2 regions of the Enterobacter sp. UPMP2060 genome follow, and region 2 is predicted to be linked to the other one. Evidence: predicted binding sites of a transcription regulator. Region 2 holds the regulator's gene; the other holds the start of a gene.
The links. Region 2 encodes Fur, which represses iron uptake genes when iron is present. Its sites were predicted from a motif close to ATAATAATGAGAACNACTATCAA; they were not measured.
Positions count from the first base shown of each region.

Region 1: sufA (Fe-S cluster assembly scaffold SufA) is a predicted target of Fur. The motif match lies at 6,321-6,343, and genes of this name have one in related genera.

Region 1 covers NZ_JBSKJQ010000001.1:716,866-732,202, reverse strand. The annotation lists gene ldtE (L,D-transpeptidase LdtE) at 1-666, opposite strand, end outside; gene sufE (cysteine desulfuration protein SufE) at 764-1,180, opposite strand; gene sufS (cysteine desulfurase SufS) at 1,195-2,415, opposite strand; gene sufD (Fe-S cluster assembly protein SufD) at 2,412-3,683, opposite strand; gene sufC (Fe-S cluster assembly ATPase SufC) at 3,658-4,404, opposite strand; gene sufB (Fe-S cluster assembly protein SufB) at 4,414-5,904, opposite strand; gene sufA (Fe-S cluster assembly scaffold SufA) at 5,913-6,281, opposite strand; gene ACWKXN_RS03565 (MerR family transcriptional regulator) at 6,595-7,323, opposite strand; gene ACWKXN_RS03560 (diguanylate phosphodiesterase) at 7,512-8,732, opposite strand; gene ycgZ (regulatory protein YcgZ) at 9,069-9,308, shown strand; gene ACWKXN_RS03550 (hypothetical protein) at 9,313-9,633, shown strand; gene ACWKXN_RS03545 (biofilm development regulator YmgB/AriR family protein) at 9,663-9,941, shown strand; gene fdhF (formate dehydrogenase subunit alpha) at 10,133-12,283, shown strand; gene ACWKXN_RS03535 (YdiH family protein) at 12,372-12,566, opposite strand; gene menI (1,4-dihydroxy-2-naphthoyl-CoA hydrolase) at 12,652-13,062, opposite strand; gene ydiJ (D-2-hydroxyglutarate dehydrogenase YdiJ) at 13,059-15,337, opposite strand, start outside.
Region 2 covers NZ_JBSKJQ010000001.1:124,288-139,624, reverse strand. The annotation lists gene speF (ornithine decarboxylase SpeF) at 1-1,693, shown strand, start outside; gene potE (putrescine-ornithine antiporter) at 1,690-3,003, shown strand; gene pgm (phosphoglucomutase (alpha-D-glucose-1,6-bisphosphate-dependent)) at 3,147-4,787, opposite strand; gene seqA (replication initiation negative regulator SeqA) at 4,812-5,360, opposite strand; gene ybfF (esterase) at 5,544-6,317, shown strand; gene ybfE (LexA regulated protein) at 6,446-6,733, shown strand; gene fldA (flavodoxin FldA) at 6,889-7,419, shown strand; gene fur (ferric iron uptake transcriptional regulator) at 7,710-8,156, shown strand; gene chiQ (ChiQ/YbfN family lipoprotein) at 8,250-8,579, opposite strand; gene chiP (chitoporin ChiP) at 8,627-10,024, opposite strand; gene glnS (glutamine--tRNA ligase) at 10,472-12,139, opposite strand; gene nagE (N-acetylglucosamine-specific PTS transporter subunit IIBC) at 12,309-14,330, opposite strand; gene nagB (glucosamine-6-phosphate deaminase) at 14,658-15,337, shown strand, end outside.

The DNA.
Region 1 (15,337 bases), 590 kb from region 2:
AAACAGGGCTTTAATGTCCGGGGCGTTCATCCGCATACAGCCGGAGCTGACGCGCAGACCAACGCTGTCCGGCGCGCTGGTGCCGTGGATGAGATATTCCCCGTTGCCCACGCCTAAACGCAGTGCGAAGCGTCCCAGCGGGTTATTTGGCCCGGCAGGTACCACCGGCGGTAATTTGATTCCCTGCTCAAGAGAGCGTGCTCTGATGCCCGGCGTGGGCGTCCAGGTGGGATTCGGGATTTTCTGGCTTACGCGCGTGGTCGTGACCGGTGTTTCCAGCCCCAGCTGTCCGATGCCGAGCGGGAAGACCTGAACGATATTTTCTCCCGGCGGGAAGTAGTAGAGCCGCAGCTCAGCGAGGTTCACCACAATCCCCTCGCGCGGCGTGTCCGGCAGCAGCATCTGCGACGGGATGGTAATGACGGTTCCCGGCGCCGGGTTGACTGGCGCAATGGTATTGTTCGTTTCCAGAATCACCTGCGCCGCGGTATTAAACCGGCGGGCGATGGTCTGCAGCTTATTATCCCCTTCCTGTATCGTGTAGGTTTGATTTTGCCCAATCAGGCGACTGCCTGCGGGCGGCAACGGATAGTCCATCGCGCGGGCCGAATTAAGTGCGCCGAGCGAACTGAGGAGTAATAGAGTTATGAGAGACGCGCGCTTCATGCTGAGATTCCTTATTCACTGGCAGGACGCCAGAAAGCTGAAAAACCAGCGAGGCGGGAACCACCTCGCGAAACAGAATGAATGCTGTTCTGTAAGTCTAGCTAAGGATTGCAGCTTTGGCGCGAATCGCGCGAATCATCGCTTCGAGTCCCTGGGAACGAGACGGGGTGAGGTGTTGGGTCAGGGCCATTTTTTCAAACCACGGGCGGACATCGAACGCGACAATATCCTGCGCCGACATCCGGTGGTAAAGAATAAAGACGACCGCAATAAGCCCTTTTACAATGGCCGCATCGCTGTCGCCGTGCAGTGCTATCGTGCCGTCGTCAGACTGTTCCATCACAATCCACACCTGGCTCTGACAGCCCTGAATAATATTTTCCGGGTTATGCGCCTCTTCACCGAGCGGCGGCAGACGCTGCCCCAGCTCGATGATATACAGGTACTTCTCTTCCCAGTTTGCGCAACGCCCAAAGTTGCGCAGCAATTTGTCTCTGTCCGGCAGTTCTGCCATCTTTCGCCTCTCCGTTAGCCCAGCAGCTGGTGAATGCGCTTAAGTCCCGCCACCAGCCTGTCGACCTCTTCCGTTGTGTTGTACATCACCAGCGACGCGCGGCACATTGCCGGCACCTGGTAAAACGCCATCAGCGGCATGGCGCAGTGGTGCCCGGTACGGACCGCCACGCCGTAGTTATCGAGGAAACTGCCCACGTCATAGGCGTGATGTTTCCCGAGATTGAACGCGATCACCCCTTGCCGGTCGGCAGGCCCGTAGAGGGTCAGATCCGGCACGCTGGCAAGCTCGGCAAGCGCATAGTGCATCAGCAGCTGTTCGTACTCCTGAATGCTTTCAAGGCCGATTGCGGAGACGTAGGAAACCGCCGCCCCCAGCCCGATAATCCCGCCGGTATTGGGCGTGCCCGCCTCAAAACGCCACGGCGCGCGCGCGTAGGTGGTGCCTTCCGTCAGGCTAACGGTGGCGATCATCGATCCGCCCCCTTCCCACGGCGGCATCGCCTGCAGGATATCTTCTTTCACGTACAGTACGCCAATCCCGGTCGGCCCATAGAGCTTGTGGCCTGAAAAGACGTAGAAATCACAGTCCAGCGCCTGAACGTCAACCGCGTGGTGCATCACCGCCTGAGCGCCGTCAATCAGCACCTTCGCGCCGGCCTGGTGGGCTTTTTCGATAATCTCTGCCACCGGGTTTTCCGTCCCCAGCACGTTGGAGACCTGGGTGACCGCCACCAGCCGCGTGCGGTCATCCAGCAGTGCGTCGAGCTGCTCAAGCTGCAGCGTCCCGTCAAGGTTAAGCGGAATGACCCGCAATTGCGCGCCAACGCGCTCGCAGAGCATCTGCCACGGCACGATATTGGAGTGGTGCTCCATCTGGGTGATGATGATGTTATCCCCCGCGTGGACCTGCGCGTTGCCCCAGCTGTTAGCGACAAGGTTGATCCCTTCGGTGGTTCCGCGCACGAAGACCAGCTCTTCAGGCGATTTTGCATTGAGGAAGGCGGCAATTTGCGTGCGCACGTTTTCCATACGCTGGGTCGCCTCGGCGCTCAGGGTATGAATACCGCGATGCACGGCGGCGTAGCCGTGGCGATAAAACTCGGCTTCCGCATCCACGACCGGGTTCGGCTTCTGCGCGCTGGCCGCGCTGTCCAGATAGGCCAGAGGAAGACCGTTTACTTCACGGGTCAGAACCGGAAAATCTGCCCGTACTTTCTCGACGGGAAAACTCATGCTTCGCCTCCAGGCAGACGCTGACCGATACGCGCCAGCACCTGCTGTTTCAACTGACCATCGTTCAGCGCCTCCGTCAGTTCGGCGGCAAACGCATAGATAATCATTTTCTGCGCCGCCTGCTGGTCGATACCGCGGGAACGCAGGTAGAACATCTGCTCGTCGTCGATGCGCCCGACCGTCGCACCGTGGCTGCACTTCACGTCGTCGGCGTAGATCTCCAGCTGCGGTTTGGTGTCCACTTCCGCCAGGCGACCTAACAGCAGATTGTTGTTGGTCATCTGCCCGTCCGTTTTAATGGCGTGCTGCGCCACGTTGATCAGTCCGTTAAACACCGCGCGCCCTTTATCACTCACGATAGTTTTATGCAGCTGGCGGCTGTTGCAGTAGCCTTTGTTGTGCTCAAGCCAGGTGCGCGTGTCGCACACTTCAGATTTAACCGGCATCGCCAGGCTGTTGATGCGCAGCGTGGTGTTTTCACCGTTAAGCTGCGTGCTGGTATTGTGGCGCAATACCGACCCGCCGAGCAGGAAGCTGTGGCTGTACGCCGCGGCATCCTGACCCAGTACAATGTCGTTATGGGCAAAGTGGTGGCTCTGCGCATTCTCAAACGCCAGCTTGACGTGGTGAAGCTGGGCATTGGCGGCAACGTTCATCGTCAGACGCGATCCGGTAAAGTGCCGGACATCGTTGAGGCTGACGTAATGTTCGATTACCGTGGCCTCCGCCCCCTCCGCCAGCTCAAGATGGTGGCGATAGTGCGCGGTGTTGATTTCGTCGCCGTCCAGACCCTGGGTGATGTGCATCAGCAGCAGCGGTTTTGCCGGACGCTGGTTACGCTTCACGCGGATATGCGTCACGCTGCGGGCCAGGCTCTCGGTCAGGTGCAGGAAAACCTCAGGCTGAACCGGGGCGCTCAGGGGCTGGCGATCGTCGTTTATCTCAATCTCAAATCCGCTCCCCTGAAGGGCGTCGCTCAGCTCCGGACGGAACTCACCGTCGACAAACACCAGGCGCACGGCATCCACGTTTACGGCCAGCGCGTCACGCTGCGCCGGGGTGAGATCCGCCAGGCGGGTCACAAACTCGGCGTTCAGCAGGCCATCAAGCGGGGTGTATTTCCAGTTCTCATGCTTACGCGTCGGCAGGCCGAGACGCAGCATCTGCTGCAGATGCTGCTGCGCCTGCTCAGAGCGCGTGCCGCCCTGGGCTTCAAACAGCCGGTGCCACTGCTGGAGCGCATTACTGCTGTTCGGTAAGCCAGCCATAGCCCTGCTCCTCCAGTTGTTTAACCAGCGTGAAATCACCGGATTTCACAATACGCCCCTGGTAAAGCACGTGAACGTAATCCGGCTTGATGTAGTCCAGAATGCGCTGGTAGTGGGTGACGATAATGAACGAACGCTTGCCGTCGCGCAGGGAATTCACGCCGTCAGCGACAATCTTCAGGGCGTCGATATCCAGACCGGAGTCGGTCTCATCCAGAATGCACAGCTCGGGCTCCAGCACCGCCATCTGCAGAATGTCGTTACGCTTTTTCTCGCCGCCGGAAAAGCCAACGTTCACCGAACGGGTCAGCAGATCTTCCGGCATTTTCAGCAGCTTGATCTTCTCTTCCATCAGGTCCTGGAAGTCAAAGCGGTCCAGCGCCTCCAGGCCGCGATACTTGCGCACCGCATTCAGCGCCGTCTGCAGGAAGAACTGGTTGCTGACGCCCGGAATTTCGACCGGGTACTGGAAGGCCATGAAGATGCCTTCTCCCGCGCGGTCTTCCGGCGACATCTCAAGCAGATCTTTGCCGTTAAACTCCACCGAGCCGTGGGTTACCTCATAATCTTCGCGCCCCGCCAGCGTCGCAGAAAGCGTACTTTTCCCGGAGCCGTTCGGCCCCATGATGGCGTGAACTTCGCCCGGCCTGACGTCAAAATTGAGGCCACGCAGGATGGCTTTGTCTTCTACGCTAACCTGTAAATCTTTAATGCTTAACATGTGCTTTCCTTAACCGACGCTGTGTTCAAGACTAATGGCGAGGAGCTTCTGGGCTTCAACGGCGAATTCCAGCGGCAGTTCAGAGAACACGTCCTTACAGAAGCCGTTAACGATCATCGAGATGGCGTCTTCTTCGCTGATCCCGCGCTGCAGGCAGTAGAAGAGCTGATCTTCCCCAATCCGCGACGTCGTCGCCTCGTGCTCAAGCTGGGCCGTGTTGTTACGGCACTCGACGTACGGGAAGGTATGCGCCCCGCAGTCAGCGCCAATCAGCATCGAGTCACACTGGGTAAAGTTTCTCGCATTGGTGGCCGTCGGCATGATTTTCACCAGCCCGCGATAGCTGTTCTGGCTATGCCCGGCAGAGATCCCTTTCGAGATGATGGTTGATTTGGTGTTTTTACCAATGTGGATCATCTTGGTGCCGGTATCGGCCTGCTGATGGCCGCTGGTCAGCGCCACCGAGTAAAACTCACCGATGGAGTTATCCCCGCGCAGAATGCAGCTCGGGTATTTCCAGGTGATGGCAGAGCCGGTTTCAGACTGGGTCCACGACATCTTGCTGTTTTCGCCTTCGCACAGCGCGCGCTTGGTGACGAAGTTCAGGATACCGCCGGTATTGCCGTCGCCCGGGAACCAGTTTTGCACCGTGGAGTATTTCACCTCGGCGTCTTTGTGGATGATGACCTCCACCACCGCCGCGTGCAGCTGGTAGCTGTCGCGGACCGGGGCGGAGCACCCTTCGATATAGCTGACGTAGCTGCCTTCATCCGCAACCAGAATCGTGCGTTCGAACTGGCCGGTTTTTTCGGCATTGATGCGGAAATAGGTGGACAGCTCCATCGGGCAGCGCACGCCTTTCGGCACATAGATAAAGGTGCCGTCAGAGGCTACCGCCGCGTTGAGCGCCGCAAAGAAGTTGTCGTTAGAAGGCACCACGGTCCCAATGTATTTTTTCACCAGTTCCGGATGATCGTGAATCGCTTCGCCGAAGGAGCAGAAAATGATCCCCTGCTCTGCCAGCTTCTCGCGGTAGGTGGTCGCCACCGAGACGGAGTCGAAAATAGCGTCCACCGCCACCTCTTTCCCCTCACGCACGGGCACGCCAAGCTGGTTAAAGGCTTCTTCCACCTCTTTGCTGAGGAAACTGTTCTCCGCACCGGTTTGCTGCACCGCGCCGGGCTGCGAGACGCAGGTATCGTCACAGCTGCCGCAGGAGGGCGCAGAATAGTAGCTGTAATCCTGATAGTTCAGCTTGTCGTAGTGCGCTTTCAGCCAGTGCGGTTCTTCCATCTCCAGCCAGGCGCGGAAGGCGCTCAGGCGGAACTCCAGCATCCACTCGGGCTCGTTGCGTTTCGCCGAGATCGCCCGGACGACATCTTCGTTGATGCCTTTCGCCAGCTCATCGGTCTGCAGTTGGGTGAAGAACCCCTCTTTATAGTTGAGGTGCCCACCGCCCCAGGTATTTACTTCACTCGTTGCTTCAGTATTACGAGACATAGTACCGCCTATACCCCAAAGCTTTCGCCGCAGCCGCATTCGTTCTGGGCTTTCGGGTTATGAAATTTGAATAACTGGTTTAAGCCTTCGCGGACGTAGTCCACTTCGGTGCCGTCAATAAACGGCATGGCCTGCAGCGCGACGTACAGCTTCGCGCCGTCAGTCTCGAACACCAGGTCATCTTTCTCGGGTTCGGTGACGGTATCGAGCACGTAGCCGAAACCCGCGCAGCCGGTCTGTTTGACGCCTAAACGCACGCCAAGGATCTCGGGCTTTTTCGCCACCAGCTCGTGAATATGTGCCGCCGCCGCTGGCGTGAGCGTTAAGCCGCGCCAGGCAAAATCGGCAGGATTAAAGGTTTCTGAATGCAGTTCCATAGGTCCACCTCATCTGATAAGCCATCAGGGCATAACACCATGTTAGTGATAACGATTATCACTTCAACCCTCTGTCAGCAGGGGCATTCGGCTAAACCGCCCTTTTTGCCTACTTTTATTAAGCATAGACCCTGTGAGAGGATGCAGTCAGGATGGATGTATTTGTTCAATGCATTGATTAATAATGCATTTCGTCGCGGCATTTATGACAGGGAAGAGAAAAGTAAAATATGCATCGGAAATGCCTATTTTTGAGATAGCTTTTGTTCAGAAAAGGACAAAAACAAAAAAAGGCCCTCAAGGCCTCTGTTAATCAGTGATGAAATGAGACAGCAAACCCCTGTTCACGCCAGTGGTCGAGCTGTTCCTGCTGGCGAGGCGTTGGGGATTTCCCCGTCCAGACGAAAATTTTTTGCCCAGGGAACAGTTCAGGACGCGGCGAATCAATAGGTTCCGCCAGGACGTCAATGTGCCAGCCCTTCTGCGATAGGCGCGCGGCTTCCAGCCACAGATGGGTGCGGTCATCGCATTCCCAGCCAATCAGGAGCGCGTCTTTACCGGCTTTTTTGCGGGATTCCGCCAGGCTTGCAATCGCGAATTCGATCAGGACGCCGTCAAACAGGCTCGCCATGTGGCGCACGGTGTTTTGATCCTGATTCATGCGCTGACGAACGGGAGAAATAATATTGTCAATCAGCGCATCTATCGCGTGATCGCGGCGGAATTCGCCCATTTTGGCGCGCAGCTTTGCCGGGCTGGCGTAACGCAGAACGGTCATCATCTCTTCCTGGAACGAGACCCAGTTGCCCTGAGTCAATACTTCTTTGTTTTCCAGCAAGGCTTTGACTTTTCCGACCGAGACGCCGCTTTTCATCAGGCGCTTGATCTCTTCTATGCGGAGGATATCTTCATCGTCAAACTGACGATGACCCCCTTCACTGCGCTGCGGCTTCAACAATCCATAACGGCGCTGCCAGGCACGCAGCGTAACGGGGTTGATACCGCATCGTTCGGCCACTTCGCCGATACTGTAATAGGCCATTAACTCCCTCACGCTCAGAACTTCCATACCTAACTGCACCAACCTTATCAGATTGTACACACCATTTGTATAACTAAGACCGCATTTTGCTCAGGTGAATGGGCTACTCCTCCCTTCACCTGTTAATACATTGTTGTATAAAAATTACCATTCGTACAGTTAACTCTGCCGTAATGTGTACAGCTTTATCAGAAGTCGAACTTTTTCTCCGGCCACGCAATCGCGGGAATACCGCCGTGTCGCGGGCTGGCAAAAAGATGTCCCTGGAACTGGGAAATCCCGGCGGATTCCAGCCACATCCACTCTTCAGCCTTCTCTACTCCTACCGCGCAGAACTGGATCTCAAGCGAGGAGCAGCATTTAATAATCGCCTGAATAATGGCCTGTCGGGGGCCACTTTTATGCACGTTCGCGACCAGATCGCGATTAATCTTAATTCTGTCCGGCTGGAACTGCGCCAGCAGCTGCAGCCCGGCAAAACCGGCGCCAAAGTGATCGATCGTCACGCTGATACCCGCGCTTTTTAACTGCCTGACCGAATCCGTGAATTCATCAAAACGGGAAATGGCTTCGCTCTCGGTGAACTCCACCACAATTTGCTCGGGTACAAACCCATTGGCTTCAATCGCGGTGAGCAGGAAATCCACGGCGTTGGGAATGTTGACCAGCGTCATGGGCCGCAGGTTGAGGGATAACGTCTGATCCTGTAGCCCCAGCGCGCTGGCCATGGAGAGCGCCACCTGCTTGCTGTGTAAATCAGAGGCGTACACCTCGTCACGCGGCAGATTAGCAAAGTAATCTCCCGGTGCGCCGCCGTCAGGCGTGCGGAGAAGCGCCTCCCAGGAGACGACCTGCTGCATAAACGGATCGACTATCGGCTGGAACGCAAAGCTGCAATCCGCCCCTTTCGCGACCACTTCGGGCTGCGCGGACAGGCGCGTTTCTTCGCGAACGAACTCCCAGGAATCCGCAGGCGGCAGTTCAAAATAGTTCGCTTTTTCCGTGGCCTCGACAAAGGTGCGGAAAAACTGCAGCGGGCGGTCATTATACGTCAGCTGATAGCGTGTCGTCCCTCTGTTGAGCACCTGCTGCAGCACTTCTTCCCTGTCGAAGTGGCGCAAATCAAAAAGCTCCATGCCCACGTTGCCAAAACGCCGGACAGGTCCGTGATCGCGCATCAGCTTCACCACGTTATGGTGGCGCGGGTCGTTGCAGATCTGCTCATAGATAGCAGAGACGTGTTCCACTGGCCCTTCAAGCAGCTGAAAAAAATGTGTGCCGTTAAACAGCAGGATCCCCGTGACATTGGATTGCCGGTTTTTACTATTTGCTGCAGCGACCATGGCTTCCAGCGCTTTCACTGGAACGTCCTCGCAGATATGGCTGCGGTAAATGATGGTTGTGAGCATGCGATTCCTGGGGTTAGGGTTTTGGCCACAAAAAGGTGGATAAGTATCATTTATAGCACATTCATTGCCTGACAAATAATTTACATCTCAATCATTTACGGCAGTTAATGAAACATTTTTCTGCGCTGTACAACTTACCAGTGTCAGACCTTTTTGTACAATATATCCTGTAACATTACCGGTTCATACCAACTAATTAACCATCTGAAAATAAAGAAATTTATAAAATATATCATAAAAATATTAAAAATCTGTACATTTTAAGTGTACAGATTTAAGAATTGTGTATACCTTAATTGTAACGTTAGTGATTACAAAATTTTACAGGAGCGAAACATGCAGCAGAAAGGTTACGCCACAGATTCCGCAGCAGCGATCGCACAGTACTTCGAAAAGGCGGCGCTTCCTACTCAGCAGGAGACGCTGGGCCAGGTGGTTGTCGAAATCCTCAGCGACGGGCGAAACCTGAATCGCAAATCGCTCTGTACCAAACTGCTCAGCCGCCTCGAAAGGGCCGATGGTCCGGAAGAGGAAGAGCACTACCACATGCTGCTTGGTCTGCTCTTCGAACGGTAACGTGATGAATAGCAGTGACGCAGACCGACTGATCGACACGCTTATCGGTGAAGCCGTTCTCTCTCTTCTGAAAGAGCGGGGGCCAGTGACAACCGAAGGATTGCTGCAGCGTCTGCGGGTTATGAAAGAACATGAAAAGGATCCCCGGCGGCGGGAGACACTTGCGGTGGTGATTGCCGAGATCGGCTCAAACAGCATCGCCTTTACACGTCGCAGAACCGCGCAAGGACGAACGAACAGAGAGGGACCTCTCAACGATAACAGAGACAATGTAGTGCCGTTATTTGGAAGTGGAAAACCGTCCGACCCCAAAAAAATACATTGACTGCAATTTAACAGCTACGGTGAGAACAAATGAGACAAAATATTCAGCTTCAACCCGAATACCACTCTGCTTTTTTAGACAGTGCGCTGGCGGAATATTTCCGTTATGCAGGCGATCGTTTTGCTGAAGAGTCCGCTATTTTTTCTACTGCAGTACGCTGTGTTCTGGCCTCCGAAGGCCATCTGTCCAACAAAGCGATCATCCTCTGGCTCATTCAGACGCTGGAAGCGACCCGTGACGTTGTCCAGGCGGATGTGATTCGCAAGACGCTGGAAATTGTCGTGGGCCACACCATGGACGACCTGTAATTTCACGGCTCCTCATCCTGCTTTCGTGTCATCGTCAAAACTGACGAACAGCCTGACGATGACACGCGCCTTCCCCGCTTAACACCCTGTAAAACCAGCAAAGCCAATCTGGCACGGTTCCTGCTTACCTCCGTGTACGGGACTGGATTTTCCAGTCAACTTTGCTTCATTTCTTAACAGGTCTGTTATTGATGAAAAAGATCGCCAGCGTCTGCCCCTACTGCGGTGCAGGCTGTAAATTAAACCTTGTCGTTGAAAATAACCGCATCATCCGTGCCGAAGCCGCAGAAGGCGTCACAAACCAGGGCACCCTGTGTCTGAAAGGCTTTTACGGCTGGGACTTCCTCAACGATACCCGTCTGCTCACCCCGCGCCTGACCCAGCCGATGATCCGCTACCGCAAAGGCGAGGCATTCACTCCCGTTACCTGGGAAGAGGCTATCCGCTACACCGCGCACAAACTCAGCAGCATTAAAGCGCAGCACGGGCCGCGGTCGATCATGACCACCGGATCCTCTCGCGGAACCGGCAATGAAACAAACTATGTGATGCAAAAATTTGCCCGCGCGGTGCTGAACACCAACAACGTGGACTGCTGCGCGCGCGTCTGTCACGGCCCTTCCGTGGCCGGTTTACAGGAAACGCTCGGCAACGGGGCGATGAGCAACTCAATCAGCGATATTGAAAACTCAAAATGCCTGCTGGTGTTTGGCTATAACTGCGCGGACTCCCACCCTATCGTCGCCCGACGCGTGCTGAAAGCGCGGGAAAACGGCGCAAAAATCATCGTCTGCGATCCGCGGCGCATTGAAACGGCGCGCATCGCCGACCAGCATCTGCAGCTGAAAAACGGCAGCAACATGGCGCTGGTAAACGCCTTTGGCTACGTGCTGCTGGAAGAGGAGCTCTACGACAAAAGCTACGTGGCGCGCTTTACCGAGGGGCTTGAGGCCTATCGCCAGACGGTGAAAGACTATGCGCCGGAGAAGGTTGAGCATCTTACCGGTATTCCCGCCCGCGACGTTCGCCAGGCGATGCGCACCTTCGCGGCGGCCCCTTCCGCCACCGTGATGTGGGGGATGGGCGTGACCCAGTTTGGTCAGGCCGTGGATGTGGTCAAAGGGCTTTCCAGCCTGGCGCTGCTGACCGGCAACCTCGGGCGCCCTGCCGTCGGCGTCGGTCCCGTGCGCGGGCAAAACAACGTTCAGGGCGCCTGCGATATGGGCGTTCTGCCGAATATGTTCCCGGGCTATCAGGATGTGACCGATCCGGCGGTCAGGCAGAAGTTTGCCGATGCCTGGGGAATTGACGCCACTAAAATGGACGATCGGGTCGGGACGCGCATTACCGAGGTGCCCCATCTGGCGCTGGAAGGCACGGTCAAGGCCTACTACATCATGGGGGAAGATCCGCTTCAGACCGAAGCCGATCTCGGTCTCGTTCGCAGCGGTTTTGAGGCGCTCGACTTTGTGGTGGTTCAGGACATCTTTATGACCAAAACGGCAGAAGTGGCGGACGTTCTGCTTCCTGCCACCTCCTGGGGTGAACACGGCGGCGTCTTTACCTGTGCCGATCGCGGATTCCAGCGTTTTGGCAAAGCCATTGAGGCCAGCGGCAACGTGAAGCGCGACTGGGAGATTATCAGCCTGCTCGCCACCGAGATGGGCTACCCGATGCATTATGACTCCAACCAGCAGATCTGGGACGAGATGCGCGAGCTGTGCCCTCTCTTCTATGGCGTGACGTATGAAAAAATGGGCGAGATGGGCCACGTGCAGTGGCCGTGCCCGACGCTGGATCATCCGGGAACGCCGTACCTGTACAAAGACAATCAGTTCGACACCCCAACCGGTAAAGGGCAGCTCTTTGCCGCCCCGTGGCGCGCGCCGGCGGAAACCCCGGACGCGGATTTCCCGCTGGTGCTGTGCACGGTGCGTGAAGTGGGGCACTACTCCTGCCGCTCGATGACCGGGAACTGCGCCGCGCTGCAAAGCCTGGCCGATGAGCCGGGCCGGGTGCAAATGAACCCAGCCGATGCGCAAAGGCTGGGCATCGCGGAGGGCCAGCTGGTCTGGGTGCGCTCGCGTCGCGGCAAAGTGATTACCCGCGCCAGCATTAGCGAGCGTATCAACGCCGGGGCGGTCTACATGACCTATCAGTGGTGGATTGGCGCCTGCAACGAGCTGACCCAGGATAATCTCGATCCCATCTCCAAAACGCCGGAAACGAAGTACTGCGCGGTGCAGCTGGAGGCGATTGAGGACCAGCGCTGGGCGGAGGATTTTGCGGCGTCGGCGTATCAGTCCATGAAGTCGCGGCTGATCAACGCCGTCAATGTCTGAGGAAAATATCGGGTGGCGTCACCGCCACCCGATACTGAATTTCAGACACAAAAAAGGCCGCACTCGCGGCCCTTTTATTCTCATGTACTCAATGGACGTGAACGCCCAACCGCCAGGCAAAGTAGATCTCTTCTTTCAGTTCATTCGAAGAGAGCGCCAGCAAATCTGTAAATTCCAGCTCAAGCTGTTTCAGCTTTTTCAGGTACTGCGCCGGAGACAGGTTGCTCTTATCGCGACGTAAATATTCAATTGCCAGCTGTGTTGGGGTTATTTCAGTATCCATGATGTCCTCGCTTATGTACAAAACCTGACCAGTATATCACAACGGACTGGCTAGTTTTTGACCAAAGGCAAAACATCTGAAAACTTTACACAACCGCCGTGGTCAGCCGCGACGAGCAGCACAGGCGATCCTGCTCATCGAGAATATCTATCTGCCACACCTGATGGCGGCTTCCGGCGTGCAGCGCGCGGCAAACACCGCGCACGCGCCCGCTGCGCACCGAGCGAATGTGGTTAGCATTCACCTCAAGTCCGACAACCTTCTGCTCCCCTTCGGTACAGAGATACCCCGCCACCGAGCCCAGCGTTTCGGCCAGCACGACGGAGGCCCCGCCGTGCAATAAACCAAACGGCTGGTGGGTGCGACTATCGACGGGCATGGTGGCCTCAATCTCATCGTCGCCAATGCGGATGAACTGGATATCCAGCAGCCCCACCATATTCCCCTCGCCCATGGCGTTCAGCGCCTGCAGCGTCACAGCACGTTTCCAGATCATCCAATTATCTCCAGTAAAGCCTGCAATGGGTGACGCACACCGTTACCTTCTACCCGTTTTACCTGGCTGCGACAGGAGTAGCCCGTCGCCAGACAGCGGTTTCGCGGCAAACGCTGCATCGCCTGATGCCAGGACAGCTCATAGATGCCGAGCGAGTTGGCGTGGTTTTTCACTTCGTGTCCGTAGGTTCCGGCCATCCCGCAGCAGCCTACGTTGACGCTCTCCAGCTTCGCCCCGAAGCGGGCAAAAACGGACGCCCACTGCGCGGGGGCACCCGGCAGCGCGGTCACTTCCGTGCAGTGGCCGAACAGATACCACGGTTCACCGCTGACGTCCTGAACGGCTTTATCTGCCAGCGCCACCGGAAGCCACTCGTGCACCAGCATGACGTTGAAATCACCGCGCTTATCGCCCAGCGTCTGCTTGTATTCATCGCGATAGCAAAGCACCAGCGCCGGATCGACGCCAACCATCGGTATCCCGAGTTGCGCCACGCGGTTTAAGAAGTCAGACGTTTTCTGCGCGGTCTTCGCAAATCGGTTCAGGAAACCTTTAATGTGCTGCGCCTTGCCGTTGGGAGAGAACGGCAGCACCACCGGCTGGTAACCCACCTTCTCCGCCAGACGGACGAAATCGGCCACGACCTGCGCATCGTAGTAGCTGGTGAACGGATCCTGCACCACCAGCACCATACTGGCTTTTTGCTCCGGAGCGAGCGCCTCCAGCTGTTCCAGGGTCATGTTCGCCGAACGGTGACCGACGAGCTGGCGCTGCAGAGACGGCACCGACAGCAGCGGCAGATCGACCATACCGATGTGTTTTTCGGAGAGCTTGCGCACCAGCGGCTGGTTGATAAAGAAGTTGAAGGTCTTTGGCGCACGCGCCATCAGCGGCGCGTAGCTTTCCACCGTCGCCACCAGATGGTCGCGTACCGGGCGGAGGTATCGGGTGTGGTAAAGCTGCAGGAAACGCGAGCGGAATTCCGGCACGTCGATTTTAATCGGGCACTGGGTGGAGCAGGCTTTACAGGCCAGACAGCCGGACATCGCCTCTTTCACCTCGTGGGAGAAATCATACTCGCCCTTGTTGGCATGCCAGCTGTTGCGGGTGCGCTCAATCAGCGAGCGCAGGCTGGCCCGTTTTTCCGGCAGCTCCTGCTCCAGCTTGAGCGGATCCACCCCGCGGTCGGCCAGCAGACGCAGCCACTCGCGCACCAGCGTCGCCCGCCCTTTCGGCGAGTGAATACGGTTGCTGGTGATTTTCATCGACGGGCACATCGGGCTTTTCACATCAAAGTTAAAGCACAGGCCATTGCCGTTGCACTCCATCGCGCCGCGCCAGGACGAGCGCACCGCAATCGGGATCTGCCTGTCGTAGGTGCCGCGCTTGACGGCATCCACCTGCAGCATCGGGGCATCAACACCCTCAGGCGGGCAGATTTTACCCGGGTTGAGGCGGTTATGCGGGTCGAACGCCGCTTTCACCTTACGCAATTCCGCGTAGAGCTGTTCGCCGAAGAATGCCGGGCTGTATTCCGCGCGGAACCCTTTCCCGTGCTCCCCCCACAGCAGACCGCCGTATTTGGCGGTTAAGGCCACCACGTCGTCGGAGATCTGCTTCATCAGGATCTCCTGCTGCGGGTCGCACATGTCCAGCGCCGGACGCACGTGCAGTACCCCGGCGTCGACGTGGCCGAACATGCCATAGCTCAGGCCGTGGCTGTCCAGCAGGGCGCGAAACTCCACGATGTAATCCGCCAGATGCTCGGGCGGCACGCAGGTATCTTCGGCAAAGGGAATGGGCTTCGCCGCCCCTTTCGCATTGCCGAGCAGGCCCACGGCTTTTTTACGCATCGCATAGATACGCTCAATCCCGGCCAGATCGTTACAGAGCTGCCAGCCGATCACGCCGCCTTCACTCTGCGCTATCAGCTCGTCCAGCCGCTGGCAGAGCGTGGTGACCTGACGCTCAATCAGCTCCGCATCATCGCCGGCAAATTCCACGATATTAAGACCGAGCATCTCTTTATCCGGCACGTCGGTAATGAGGTCGCTTACGGAGTGCCAGACAATATCTTCCCGGGCCAGATTGAGCACCTTAGAGTCGACGGTCTCCACCGACAGCGCCTGCGCTTGCACCATAAACGGCGCATTGCGCAGCGCGGAGTCGAAGGAGTCATATTTGACGTTCACCAGACGGCGCACCTTCGGCAACCGGGTGATATCCAGCCGCGCTTCGGTAATAAACGCCAGCGTTCCTTCGGAGCCGGTCAGCA
Region 2 (15,337 bases):
GCTGATCCACGAAGGCGCACCGTGCATCGCCCAGCAGCATGCTGCAAAAGTTTTTAATGCTGATAAGACCTACTTCGTGCTGAATGGCACCTCGTCATCCAACAAAGTGGTGCTTAACGCCCTGCTCACCCCGGGCGACCTGGTACTGTTCGACCGTAACAACCACAAATCTAACCATCACGGTGCCCTCCTCCAGGCTGGCGCAACGCCGGTCTATCTGGAAACCGCGCGCAACCCGTACGGCTTTATTGGCGGCATTGACGCCCACTGCTTTGAAGAAAGTTATCTGCGCGAGCTGGTGGCAGAGGTGGCGCCTGGCCGTGCACGCGATGCGCGTCCGTTCCGTCTGGCGGTGATCCAGCTGGGTACCTACGATGGCACCATCTATAACGCTCGTCAGGTGGTGGATAAGATTGGACACCTGTGTGATTACATCCTGTTTGACTCGGCCTGGGTGGGTTACGAGCAATTTATTCCGATGATGGCCGACTGCTCTCCGCTGCTGCTGGAGCTGAACGAAAACGATCCGGGGATCCTGGTCACCCAGTCCGTGCATAAACAGCAGGCCGGCTTCTCGCAGACCTCGCAAATCCATAAGAAAGACAGCCACATCAAAGGGCAACAGCGCTATGTCCCGCATAAGCGCCTGAATAATGCCTTTATGATGCACGCCTCCACCAGCCCGTTTTATCCGCTGTTCGCTGCGCTGGACATCAACGCCCGTATGCACGAAGGCCAGAGCGGCCGCAACATGTGGATGGACTGCGTGGTGAACGGTATCGAAGCGCGCAAGCTGATCCTGGAGAACTGCCGGTATCTGCGCCCCTTCGTGCCGGAAACGGTGGATGGCCGTCCGTGGGAAAGCTGGGACACAGCGGAAATTGCGACCGATCTGCGCTTCTTCCACTTCGTACCGGGTGAAAACTGGCACGCTTTTGAAGGCTACGCTGAGCATCAGTATTTTATCGACCCGTGCAAGCTCCTGCTGACCACGCCGGGTATTAACGCCCGCACCGGGGAGTATGACGACTTCGGCGTGCCCGCCACTATCCTCGCCAACTTCCTGCGTGAAAACGGCATCGTGCCGGAAAAATGCGATCTCAACTCGATCCTGTTCCTGCTCACGCCTGCGGAAGATATGGGAAAACTGCAGCAGCTGGTGGCGCAGCTGGTGCGCTTCGAAAAACTGCTCGAGAGCGATGTTCCGCTGAAAGACGTCCTGCCTTCTCTCTACAAACAGCATCCGGAACGTTACGCGGATTACACCCTGCGCCAGATCTGCCAGGAAATGCATGACCTGTACGCCCGCCACAACGTGAAACAGCTGCAGAAAGAGATGTTCCGCAAGTCTCACTTCCCGCGCGTGATGATGAACCCGCAGGACGCAAACTACGCCTATCTGCGCGGTGAAGTTGAACTGGTCTCACTGCGCGACGCGGAAGGCCGCATCGCCGCCGAAGGCGCCCTTCCTTATCCACCGGGGGTACTGTGCGTGGTTCCAGGGGAAGTCTGGGGCGGTTCCGTGCTGCGCTACTTTGCCGCGCTGGAAGAAGGCATCAACCTGCTGCCGGGCTTCGCGCCGGAGCTGCAGGGTGTGTACGTCGAGGAGTGTGAGGGTCGCAAGCAGGTTCGCTGTAACGTCATCAAACAACCCGCCGCTCAGCCCGCGCTGCTGAAAGGAGAGAAATTATGAGTAAGTCCAATAAGATGGGCGTGGTGCAGCTGACCATCCTCACCATGGTGAACATGATGGGCTCCGGGATTATCATGCTGCCTACCAAACTGGCAGAGGTGGGCACCATCTCTATCATCTCCTGGCTGGTGACGGCAGTCGGTTCAATGGCGCTGGCGTGGGCGTTTGCCAAGTGCGGAATGTTCAGCCGTAAGTCAGGCGGCATGGGCGGCTATGCCGAATACGCTTTTGGCAAGTCGGGCAACTTTATGGCCAACTATACCTACGGGGTGTCGCTGCTGATCGCCAACGTGGCGATTGCCATCTCCGCCGTGGGTTACGGTACGGAGCTGTTTGGCGCGACGCTCAGCCCGGTGCAAATTGGGCTGGCGACCATCGGCGTGCTGTGGATCTGTACCGTGGCTAACTTTGGCGGCGCGCGCATCACCGGGCAGCTCTCCAGCATCACCGTCTGGGGCGTGATTATCCCGGTTGTCGGCCTGTGCATCATCGGCTGGTTCTGGTTCAGCCCGACACTCTACGCCAACTCCTGGAACCCGCACCATGTGCCATTCTTTACCGCGGTCGGCTCTTCAATCGCCATGACGCTCTGGGCCTTCCTGGGTCTGGAATCCGCCTGTGCGAACGCGGAAGTGGTAGAGAATCCGGAGAAGAACGTGCCGATTGCGGTCCTCGGCGGCACGCTGGGCGCGGCGGTGATCTATATCGTCTCGACTAACGTGATTGCCGGGATTGTGCCAAACATGGATCTGGCAAACTCTACGGCGCCGTTCGGTCTGGCCTTCGCGCAGATGTTCACGCCTGAGGTCGGGAAAGTGATCATGGGGCTGATGGTGATGTCCTGCTGCGGTTCACTCCTCGGCTGGCAGTTCACCATCGCACAGGTCTTTAAATCCTCGGCTGATGAAGGTTACTTCCCAAAAATATTCTCCCGCGTGACCAAAGCGGATGCGCCGGTGCAGGGCATGCTGGCGATTGTTATCTTCCAGAGCGGATTGTCGCTGATGACCATTAGCCCGTCGCTGAACAGCCAGTTCAACGTGCTGGTCAACCTGGCGGTGGTGACGAACATCATTCCGTATATCCTGTCGATGGCAGCGCTGGTGATCATTCAGAAGGTGGCGAAGGTGGATCCACGCAAAGCGCGTGCGGCCAATATCGTGGCGCTGATTGGGGCAATCTACAGCTTTTATGCGCTCTACTCATCCGGCCAGGAAGCGATGCTCTACGGGGCAATGGTGACCTTTATGGGCTGGACGCTGTACGGTCTGGTGTCACCGCGGTTTGAATTGAAGAATAAGCATAGCTAAAAAAAGCCCGGTGGCGCTAGCGCTTACCGGGTCTACGAGGTCAAAGCAAAACGGCAACCCAGGGGTTGCCGTTTTTAGTGTTTTCTCCCTCTCCCTGTGGGAGAGGGCCGGGGCGAGGGCATCAGCCCGCACCCATACCGCACTTACGCGTTTTTCAGCACTTCGCTGACAATCTCTACCGCCTCTTTCTCAATCTGCTGACGGTGCTCAGCGCCGAGGAAGCTTTCGCAATAGATTTTGTACGCATCTTCCGTACCGGACGGACGCGCGGCGAACCAGCCGTTCTCAGTCATCACTTTCAGACCACCAATGGATGCGCCGTTGCCCGGTGCAGCCGTCAGACGCGCGGTGATCGGATCGCCCGCCAGGGTGCTTGCGCTGACCATCTCCGGAGAGAGTTTGGACAGGGCCGCTTTCTGAGCTGACGTCGCGCTAGCCTGAATACGGTTATAGCTTGGTGCACCAAAGCGTGCCGCCAGGTCGTTGTAGTGTTCCTGCGGGTTCTTACCGGTGACCGCGGTGATCTCCGCCGCCAGCAGGCACATGATGATGCCGTCTTTATCGGTTGACCATGGCGTGCCGTCGAAACGCAGGAAAGATGCGCCCGCGCTCTCTTCACCGCCGAAGCCGAAGCTGCCGTCGTGCAGACCGTCAACGAACCATTTGAAGCCGACCGGCACTTCCACCAGCTTGCGGCCCAGCGCCTCGACCACGCGGTCAATCATCGCAGAGGAAACCAGCGTTTTACCGACGGCCACCTCTTTGCCCCACTGCGGGCGGTGCTGGAACAGATAGTTAATTGCAACAGCCAGATAGTGGTTCGGGTTCATCAGCCCGGCAGGGGTGACGATACCGTGACGGTCATAATCCGGGTCGTTAGCAAACGCCAGATCGAATTTATCACGCAGCGCCAGCAGGCCCGCCATCGCGCACTCGGATGAGCAGTCCATACGGATCGCGCCGTCTTTGTCCAGGTGCATAAAGCGGAAGGTCTGATCGACGTGATCGTTCACGATGGTCAGATCCAGCTTGTAGTGCTCGGCGATACGTTTCCAGTATTCGATACCGGAGCCGCCCAGCGGATCCACGCCCAGCTTCAGGCCGGCTTTCTGGATGGCCGCCATATCGACGATATCCGCCAGCCCTTCCACGAACGGCTGAACCAGATCCTGCTCTTTCACATGACCGGACGCCATGGCCGCATCCAGAGAAATACGCTTCACGCCTTTAAGATCGTCAGCCAGCAGCGCGTTCGCACGATCTTCCACCACTTTGGTGACGTTAGTGTCGGCCGGGCCACCGTTAGGCGGGTTGTATTTGATACCACCGTCTTCCGGCGGGTTGTGGGATGGCGTAATAACGATACCGTCCGCCAGAGCGCCACCTTTTTTGTTGTGCACCAGGATGGCGTTAGAGACCGCAGGCGTTGGGGTGAAGCCATTGTTCTCCTGAACAATCACATCGACGCCGTTTGCCGCCAGCACTTCCACAACAGAGATGAACGCCGGTTCAGACAGGGCATGGGTATCTTTCCCCACGTAGCACGGACCGGTAACGCCGTTTTTAGCGCGCTCTTCCGCAATGGCCTGAGCAATGGCCAGAATATGCGGTTCGTTAAAGCTGTGGCGCGCCGCGCTGCCGCGGTGACCAGATGTACCAAACTTCACTGCGTGTTCTGCGTTGCCCACGACCGGTTTCAGCACGTAATACTGCGCGGTCAGCTGAGCGACGTTAATCAAATCGCTTTGTTGTGCAGGTTGGCCTGCACGGCTGTGATTTGCCATTACCGGGTCCTTCTGATGCAAGGGTTAAATTGTACCGCAAACCTTTTCAATCAATTCCGCTGGGAACTGCATGGACTGCATGATGTGTTCAATCATGCTGCACTTGCGGCCCGTATTGGTATTGGTGATCACCCAGTACGGGGTGCCAGGAACATGTTTAGGTTTGGTTTGATTGCCATTTTGCAGCAGCGTCTGCTCGTCGCCCGCGAAATAGACGCGAGTACGGCCGTGAAGCGACTCGGTCGCTTCAGCAAACGCTTTGTTATCCAGTGAGTAAAGTGTAGACAGCACCAGCATAAAGCGGTTTACCGCTTTTTTCTGCTCCGCGTATTCATCGGAGAGCAGCAGCTCGCGCATCGCGCGCACTTTATCTTTTGCCGGCGTCACGGCAGGTTTTGCTTGTGCAACAACGCTCGGCTGAGACACGACATCTTTGGTGACTGGGGTAGCAGGCTGTGAAGCGGCGGAAATTTTAAGCATGCGCCGTAAAATGTCGGACGCGCTCTCCCCGATATGCCGCGTCTGGCTGGCAATATACTGATAGAGTTCGTCATCAACTTCGATTGTTTTCATCTTAATCCAGTGCGATATCTTATCTGAATACAAGTCATTGGGATTATAAGGTCAAATCCCAACAGCGGATAGCGTCAAACCAGGTTGGCCGCAAAAGTCAGATTAAACTGGAACCTTGCAGCCGGGCGGCAGAATGGTCAACATGATACCCTAACCTGACATACGTAAAAAAAGAACTTTGCCATGAAATTGAATACCCGAGCGCAAACTGCACAATCGCCGAACAATAATTCTCCCATCGTACTGGTTCACGGGCTTTTTGGCAGTCTGGATAACCTGGGCGTGCTGGCGCGCGATCTGGTTACCGACCACGATATTTTACAGGTCGATATGCGCAATCATGGTCTTTCCGGGCGTTCCGACGAGATGACCTACGCGGCGATGGCACAGGATCTGCTGGATACGCTGGATGCCCACGACCTGCAAAAGGTGACCCTCATCGGGCATTCAATGGGTGGCAAAGCGGTGATGGCCCTGACGGCACTGGCCCCGGACCGTATTAGCGGCCTGGTGGTGATTGACGTCGCGCCCGTGGATTATGACGTCCGCCGTCACGACGAGATTTTTGCCGCCATCAATGCGGTCACAGAAGCGGGTGTCGCGACGCGCCAACAGGCGGCTGCCGTCATGCGTGAGCATCTTGATGAAGAAGGCGTCGTGCAGTTCCTGCTGAAGTCATTTGTTGACGGGCAATGGCGTTTTAACGTGCCGGTGCTCTGGGAGCAATACAATAACATCGTGGGCTGGGAAACCGTCCCCGCCTGGCCACACCCTACTCTCTTTATTCGCGGCGGAAACTCACCTTACGTTACCGACGCGTACCGCGACACGCTGCTGGCCCAATTCCCGCAGGCTCGCGCCCACGTGATTGCCGGTGCCGGGCACTGGGTGCATGCGGAAAAACCGGATGCTGTGCTGCGCGCCATTCGCCGCTATCTTGCTGATACTGCAAATTGATTAAAAAGAAAGCGACTGGAAGGCTGCGGGCTTCCAGTCGTTGGCGTGCCGTTTTTGGTGATGTATGATGGCGCGCTTATCGCCCGGGCATTAGCAGGGCGGCGTGTTTCCCCCGAAGTCTCAGAATCATGGCCAAAGAACAAACGGACCGTACGACACTAGATCTGTTCGCGAATGAGCGTCGCCCGGGACGACCCAAGACGAATCCGCTTTCGCGCGATGAACAGCTGCGTATCAATAAACGCAACCAGCTTAAACGCGATAAAAATCGTGGGCTTAAGCGTGTCGAACTGAAGCTTAACGCCGACGCCGTCGATGCGCTGAACGAGCTGGCTGACGCGCGAAATATCAGCCGCAGCGAGCTCATTGAAGAGATGTTGCTCGTCCAGCTTGAGACGTTACGCAGCCAGGCATAAGTCTGAAAATCCCCTTTATCGCCCTTTTCATGTAGCACAGAGTGCAGTCCTGCGCGATAGCTGTTTCCGCAGGGTTGCCAGTTCTGCTATTATTGCCCTTATCCGTGGCCAAATTGCGCCACCATACTATTAAGTTTCAAGAGGTTATTTTACTCATGGCAATCATCGGCATTTTCTTTGGCAGTGATACCGGCAATACCGAAAATATCGCAAAAAACATTCAAAAACAGCTCGGTAAAGACGTTGCTGATGTGCATGACATCGCCAAGAGCAGCAAAGAAGATCTGGAAGGCTATGACATTCTGCTGCTGGGTATCCCAACCTGGTACTACGGTGAAGCCCAGTGCGACTGGGATGATTTCTTCCCGACGCTGGAAGAAGTGGACTTCAACGGTAAGCTGGTCGCCCTGTTTGGCTGTGGCGATCAGGAAGACTACGCCGAATACTTCTGTGACGCGCTGGGCACCATCCGCGATATCATTGAGCCGAACGGCGCGGTTATCGTAGGCCACTGGCCGACCGCCGGTTACCACTTCGAAGCGTCTAAAGGCCTGGCCGATGACGATCATTTCGTAGGCCTGGCCATCGACGAAGACCGTCAGCCAGAACTGACCGCAGAGCGCGTTGAGAAGTGGGTGAAGCAGATCCGTGAAGAACTGCACCTGGATGATATTCTGAACGCCTGATTTTATCGCGGCGCAACTGCGGTTGCGCCCATGCTCCAGGTCAAACCGATTAAATTAATCGCTACAATCTTTTAACTTTTTCGCCCAGACCTGTACAATGTCTCCCTGATAAAACGTGGTTTTCCATTGAGCAAGTTTGTTGGTGATACCACGTTTTTATAAGCATATTTTGCCTGAGACTTGCAGTTTTCATTTAGCCATGGCAGTTCTATAATGAGACGCATTATCCCGGGTGCATTTTCTGTCACTTCCTACAGAAGTGAATCGTTTAGCAACAGGACAGATTCCGCATGACTGACAACAATACCGCATTAAAGAAGGCTGGCCTGAAAGTTACGCTTCCTCGGTTAAAAATCCTTGAAGTGCTTCAGGGTCCAGACAATCACCATGTCAGTGCGGAAGACCTTTATAAACGTCTTATCGACATGGGTGAAGAGATTGGGCTGGCTACCGTCTATCGCGTGCTGAACCAGTTTGATGACGCGGGCATTGTTACCCGTCATAATTTCGAAGGCGGTAAATCTGTTTTCGAACTGACCCAGCAGCAGCACCACGATCACCTGATCTGCCTCGATTGCGGCAAGGTCATTGAATTCAGCGATGATTCCATCGAAGCGCGCCAGCGTGAAATCGCGGCGCGTCATGGCATCCGCCTGACGAACCACAGCCTGTACCTTTACGGTCACTGCGCTGAAGGCGATTGCCGCGAAGACGATCACGCGCACGACGCGAAATAATAAGACTCATACTCTGAGCCAGCCGCAAGGTTGGCTTTTTTTTGCCAAAAAAAAGCCCGGTGGCGCAGAGCCACCGGGCATGATAACAGCGAATTAGTTACTGTTATTGCTACGTATTTCTTTCCAAATCTGGTCGCAACGCTTCGCCACTTCCTGATCGTTACCGGTTTTACGCGCCTGGATACAGGCCTGATAATCCATCACGCGGACGTTTTCCTGCGTCGCGAACTGCTCATGCGCTTTCTCTTTCTTCAGCACGTTCAGCACGCTCTGACAGGCTTGAATTTTCTCCGGCGATCCTTCCGCAGTATTTATGCAGGCGCTATACGCCTCCTTCAGACGGGAGTCCTCTTTCGGCGCCTGATTCTGAGCACACGCCACCAGCCCTGATGCCAGCAACGCGACGATTACGATTTTTTTCATCATGTGCAGTCTCCATACCGGCGGGACTCAGCCCGCCGGTGCGTTCATCAGAAGATGGTGAATGGGGCAATAACCATGAATTTCACATCACGCTCATCCTGGAAGATGTTGCCGTAACCGCCCGCATAGCTCGGGATATCGGAGTGGTTGTCATACTGGGTGAAGTGCAGTTTGAACATCGTGCCTTTCGCACGGCCATCCTGCAGGGTATAGATAGCATCGAGGCTGTAGGAAGACTCTTTCAGGCGATAGTTGGGATCGTAATATGCGTCCGGCGTGGCCATATCGGCAGGTTTTGCGTCCCAGGCGTAAGCGTAAGAAGCGCCCACCGCCCAGCCAGGCAGGTTCCAGTTTTTCAGGTCATACATTGCGCCGAAGAAGACCGCTTTCTCGCCGTCGGCGTTGAAGTCTGAGCGGTTATCCCACCAGATATCAAGACGACCGTTGGAGGAGGCGTAGGTCGGGGTCATACGCTGCAGGAAGTAGCCCTGCTGCCCTTCCGCCTTCACCCATGTGCCTTCCAGACGCAAATCAACCTGACCGACCTTGTAGCCGAAGGTTAACGCCTGCAGCCACGCGGTGCCGTCATAAATGTCGTTGACGCCACCGTTGCTGACTTTGTCGCGCGTACCGTAGAACTGGTAGCTGGTGCTCAGCGGGCTACCCGCGACATCGAATTTATAGCTGGCCTTAGCAAAGTACTGATCGACATAGCCCTGTGCCTGACCAAATGCCGCTTCTAGCACCAGATCGTTTTTGAAGTCGTACTTCGCGCCCAGCGAGTGCAGGTAATCGACTTTGGTTTTTTTATCGTTCTGGTAGAACTTGTCCATTTCGATGTGCCACGGTGCTTTGTACTCGTTGGTCCACATATAGGAGAAGCTCAACGCACCCGCATCACCGTAGTCAAAGTTCGCCCCGGCTTCGGCACCCTGATAGGTACCCGGCATAAAGCTCCAGTGCGGTGCTAACAGAGTCTGGCCAGTTGGCTGAATATAACCACCGCGCGCCCAAACCGGACCGTATTTAAATTTTGCAGCGGCTTTGTAAAGGCTGATACCGCTCTTATCCCCGGACCAGTCTTCTTTATAGGCTTTGTTGCTGGAGGAGAAGGCAATTTCGTTCGGGTGGGCGCTGTCGCCGTTTTCCGCCATTTCAATCGCGGTAAACGCAGCAATATCCAGACCGAACATGTCCGCGGCATAGCCTGACTGGAAGTCCAGGTTGGCGTTCCAGGTGGAGTGAGAAAGGTTGGTTTTGTATTTGTCTTCGGTGACGTCTTTACGGTCACGTTCACGCTGCCAGTAATAAATACCGCCCGTGAGGGTAGAATCATCGATGAAGCCCGCCGCTTTCGCCTCTGGTGTCACCACCAGACCCGACATTGCTGTCACACCGGCAATAGCCAGCGCCAGCGCACCACGTTTGCCACTGAACGTACGCATAGATTATTCCTCTTTGACGAATTAAAACGCCTGAAGCGGCGTAAATAAAAAAGACCAAATGGTCAGGGGTAGCTTTAAATACCCTCGAATTAACTACCGTCTTTAGGTTATTTTTCGCGACGCGAATTATCAATGCTTTTTAGCGGACAAAAGTCAGGACTATGACGAAGTGCACATAATTGGTAGCGCTTTGTAACATTTGTGAGGAGGCGAGGAATGGCGGGGAATTATCAGGTATTTCAGTGGCTAGACGTGAGAATCCTTTCCTTTTTTATAACCTTTTTAATTTCCGCAATGATACAAACTTTTTTTTTGAAAAATAAGTAGCACCTCATTGACCTGATATTTTTGTGACGCCTTTTTAGGCCCTGTCTTAATACCCTGATCGTTAAATAAAAAAACGCCGCATAGTGCGGCGTTTGTCTCTCATTGACCAGACCAGCAATATTATTCGCCGATCTTCGTCCAGGTATCACGCAGGCCTACGGTACGGTTGAATACCGGTTTTTCCGCCGTGCTGTAACGGCTGTCCAGGCAGAAGTAACCTTCACGTTCGAACTGGAACGCTTTGCCCGCTTCAGCGGCTTTCAGAGAAGGCTCCGCATAACCCTGCTTGATCACCAGAGATTCCGGGTTGATGGTCGCCAGGAAGTCTTCCGCTGCACCTGGGTTAGGCACGCTGAACAGACGATCGTACAGACGAATTTCTACCGGCAGCGCGTGGGAAGCGCTCACCCAGTGAATCACGCCTTTCACCTTGCGGCCATCCGCCGGATCTTTGCTCAGCGTTTCAGCGTCATATGAACAGAAGATGGTGGTGATATTCCCTTCCGCATCTTTCTCTACGCGTTCGGCTTTGATGACGTAGGCATTACGCAGACGCACTTCTTTACCCAGCACCAGACGCTTGTACTGCTTGTTGGCTTCTTCGCGGAAGTCAGCGCGGTCAATCCAGATGTCACCGCTGAACGGCACGTCACGGCTACCCATTTCCGGTTTGTTCGGATGGTTAGGCATGGAGACCAGCTCGCTTTCACCCTGCGGATAGTTTTCGATAACCAGTTTCACCGGGTCGATAACGGCCATCGCGCGCGGGGCGTTTTCGTTGAGATCTTCGCGAATGCAGGATTCAAGGGAGGCCATCTCGATGGTGTTGTCCTGCTTGGTCACGCCGATGCGTTTGCAGAACTCACGAATAGAGGCAGCTGTGTAACCACGACGACGCAGACCAGAGATGGTTGGCATACGTGGGTCATCCCAGCCTTCAACGTGCTTGTCGGTCACCAGCAGGTTCAGCTTACGCTTGGACATCACGGTGTATTCCAGATTCAGACGAGAGAACTCGTACTGGCGCGGATGTACAGGAATGGTGATGTTGTCCAGCACCCAGTCGTACAGACGACGGTTGTCCTGGAACTCCAGCGTACACAGGGAGTGCGTAATGCCTTCCAGCGCATCGCTGATGCAGTGGGTAAAGTCGTACATCGGGTAGATGCACCACTTGTTGCCGGTCTGATGGTGTTCCGCAAACTTAATGCGGTACAGCACCGGATCGCGCATCACGATGAACGGAGACGCCATGTCGATTTTGGCACGCAGGCACGCTTTGCCTTCTTCGAAGCCGCCGGCACGCATTTTTTCAAACAGCGCCAGGTTCTCTTCCACGCTGCGATCGCGGAACGGGCTGTTTTTGCCCGGGGCGGTCAGCGTACCGCGATATTCACGGATTTCATCAGCAGACAGTTCGTCAACATACGCCAGACCCTTGTTGATCAGTTCAACCGCGTAGGCGTACAGCTGATCAAAATAGTCAGAGGAGTAGCAGATATCGCCAGACCAGTTGAAGCCCAGCCATTGCACGTCATTCTTGATGGACTCAACGTATTCGATGTCTTCTTTTACTGGGTTGGTGTCATCGAAACGCAGGTTGCACTGTCCCTGGTAGTCTTGCGCAATGCCAAAGTTCAGGCAGATGGACTTCGCATGCCCGATATGCAGGTAGCCGTTCGGCTCCGGCGGGAAACGGGTATGAACTGTGGTGTGCTTACCACTGGCCAGATCTTCATCGATGATCTGACGAATAAAGTTACTCGGGCGGGCTTCTGCCTCACTCATCGTGGATTCCTCAAAGCGTAAACAACGTATAACGGCATATGATCTTATAAGCCGGACGTAGTGACAACCCTTAAAACGTCTCTGAAGAAAATAATGGGGGCTTTTGCTGCAAAAAAAAGCGGCGGAGGATATCCCCCGCCGCTTAAGGCATGACTCTACTCAGGAGCGATTACTTGCCTTTAATCTCATACAGCGGTGTTTGACCCGCAACAACCTGACCTTTCGCCTGAATGACCAGGCCACTGAAGTCATCGATGTTGCTGCAAACGACCGGGCTTATCATGGAGCGCGCGTTGGCGTTCAGGAAGTCCAGATCCATTTCCAGAATCGGCTGCCCGGCCACCACTTCAGCGCCCTCTTCCACCAGGCGAGTAAAGCCCTGACCGTTCAGCGCAACGGTATCGATACCCATATGGACAACGATCTCCGCGCCATTTTCGGTTTCGAGGCAGAACGCGTGGTTGGTGTTGAAGATTTTCACGATGGTACCGGCCGCCGGAGACACAACGGTTTTTTCCGTTGGTTTCACCGCCACACCGTCACCAACCGCTTTGCTGGCGAAGGCTTCGTCAGGCACCTGCTCAATCGCAACGACTTCACCGGTTACCGGCGAAACCAGCGCGGCTACCGTTTTGGCGTTCGGTACCGCCTGCGGTTTTGCGGCCGCTGGCGCGGCGGCAGGTGCGGCAGAAGCGTCTGCTGCGGCTACCGGACCAGTGGTTTTCATGGCGTTAGCAATTTTCTCTGCCACGAAGCCAACGATAATCTGCACGCTGGTTTTGTTCAGGCGGATAACGCCGGAAGCACCCAGACGTTTAGCCAGCGCTTCGTTCACCAGGGAAGAGTCTTTGACGTTCAGACGCAGACGAGTGATACAGGCGTCGATACCGGTCAGGTTGTCAGAACCGCCGACAGCGGCGATGTACTGACGCGCCAGGCCTGAAACGTCCTGATCCTCAGCACCGCTCACGTTCACATCCTGACCATCCGCTTCGCTACCGGCCACGGCCAGTTCACGACCCGGGGTCATCAGGTTGAATTTGGTGATAGTGAAACGGAACACCATGTAGTAGATCGCGAAGAACACCAGACCTTGCGGGATCAGCATCCACCAGTGGGTCGCCAGCGGGTTACGGGACGACAGCACCATATCCACCAGACCGGCGCTGAAGCCGAAACCGGCAATCCAGTGCATGCTGGCAGCGATGAACACGGAGATACCAGTCAGCACGGCGTGGATCACATACAGAACCGGCGCCACGAACATGAAGGAGAACTCCAGCGGCTCGGTGATACCGGTGAAGAAGGCCGCGAACGCCCCCGCCATCATGATACCCAGCACTTTTGCTTTGTTCTCTGGACGCGCGCAGTGGTAGATAGCCAGCGCAGCACCCGGCAGACCAAACATCATGATCGGGAAGAAGCCCGCCTGGTAACGACCGGTGATACCGACAACCGCTTTACCTGCTTCGATGGACTGTGCGCCACCCAGGAAGTTAGGGATATCGTTAATACCGGCAACGTCGAACCAGAATACGGAGTTCAGCGCGTGGTGCAGACCGACCGGGATCAGCAGACGGTTGAAGAACGCGTACACGCCCGCACCGACAGAACCCAGTTTCTGGATGTGCTCACCGAAGTTCACCAGACCGTCGAAGATCATCGGCCAGACGTACATCATGATGAACGCAACAACGATCATCACAAACGAGGTCAGGATAGGAACCAGGCGGCGACCGCTAAAGAAGGAGAGCGCTTTTGGCAGCTCTACGCTGCTGAAGCGGTTATACAGTTCGGCGGAGATGATACCCACAAGGATACCGACAAACTGGTTGCTGATCTTACCGAACGCCGCCGGAACCTGGTCCGCCGGAATTTTTTGGATCATGGCCACCGCTGCAGGCGAGCAGAGGGTGGTTAACACGAGGAAACCGACAAAACCGGTCAGCGCAGCGGCACCGTCTTTGTCTTTGGACATACCGTAAGCCACACCAATCGCGAACAACACGGACATGTTGTCGATAATGGCGGAACCTGACTTGATAAAGAACGCCGCCAGCGCGCTGGTATTACCCCAGCCGTTGGGGTCGATCCAGTAGCCGACACCCATCAGGATGGCTGCGGCAGGCAGCGTGGCGACCGGCACCATAAGCGCGCGGCCAACCTTTTGTAAATAACCTAGAATACTCACTTTCTTCCCCCTATGAGACCCGTTTAAGGCATGTTCTCAGCTCTGTTTTTTATTGTGTCACGAACTATAGATACAGTTGATGCTTCACTGGCATTGTGAGTGTGTGAAAAATTAATTCGTATCGCAAATTAAAAGCGTACTTTTTGTGATTTTTGTCACCAAATATCGTTATTCACCCTCCCTTATACTGGCTAACAGCGAAAACTTATTTTATCATTCAAAAAATCAAGACGGATTGATCCGGCCTGAAAGTTTCCAGGTTACGCTTAAGTATCAGGTCCCGATAGCCATCCGCCCACTCTTCTACTTAAACTCTTGAGGTGAACAATGAGACTGATTCCCCTGGCAACTGCTGAACAAGTCGGTAAATGGGCCGCTCGCCATATCGTTAACCGTATTAACGCCTTTAAACCGACCGCCGATCGTCCTTTCGTTCTTGGACTTCCGACAGGCGGCACGCCGCTGACCGCCTATAAGGCGCTGGTTGAGATGCATAAAGCAGGCCAGGTTAGCTTTAAACATGTTGTGACCTTCAATATGGATGAATACGTTGGCTTACCGAAAGACCACCCGGAAAGCTACCATAGCTTTATGCACCGCAATTTCTTTGATCACGTTGATATTCCATCTGAAAATATTAACCTGCTGAATGGAAACGCGCCTGATATTGACGCAGAATGCCGTCAGTATGAAGAAAAAATCCGTTCTTACGGTAAGATCCACCTGTTCATGGGTGGTGTAGGTAATGATGGTCATATCGCGTTTAACGAACCGGCGTCATCTCTGGCTTCCCGCACCCGAATTAAAACGCTGACCCATGACACGCGCGTGGCAAACTCCCGCTTCTTTGACGGCGATGTTAACCAGGTTCCAAAATACGCCCTGACCGTAGGCGTAGGCACCCTGTTGGATGCCGAAGAAGTGATGATTCTGGTGCTGGGCGGCGTGAAAGCGCAAGCGCTCCAGGCTGCCGTTGAAGGCAACGTTAACCATATGTGGACCATCAG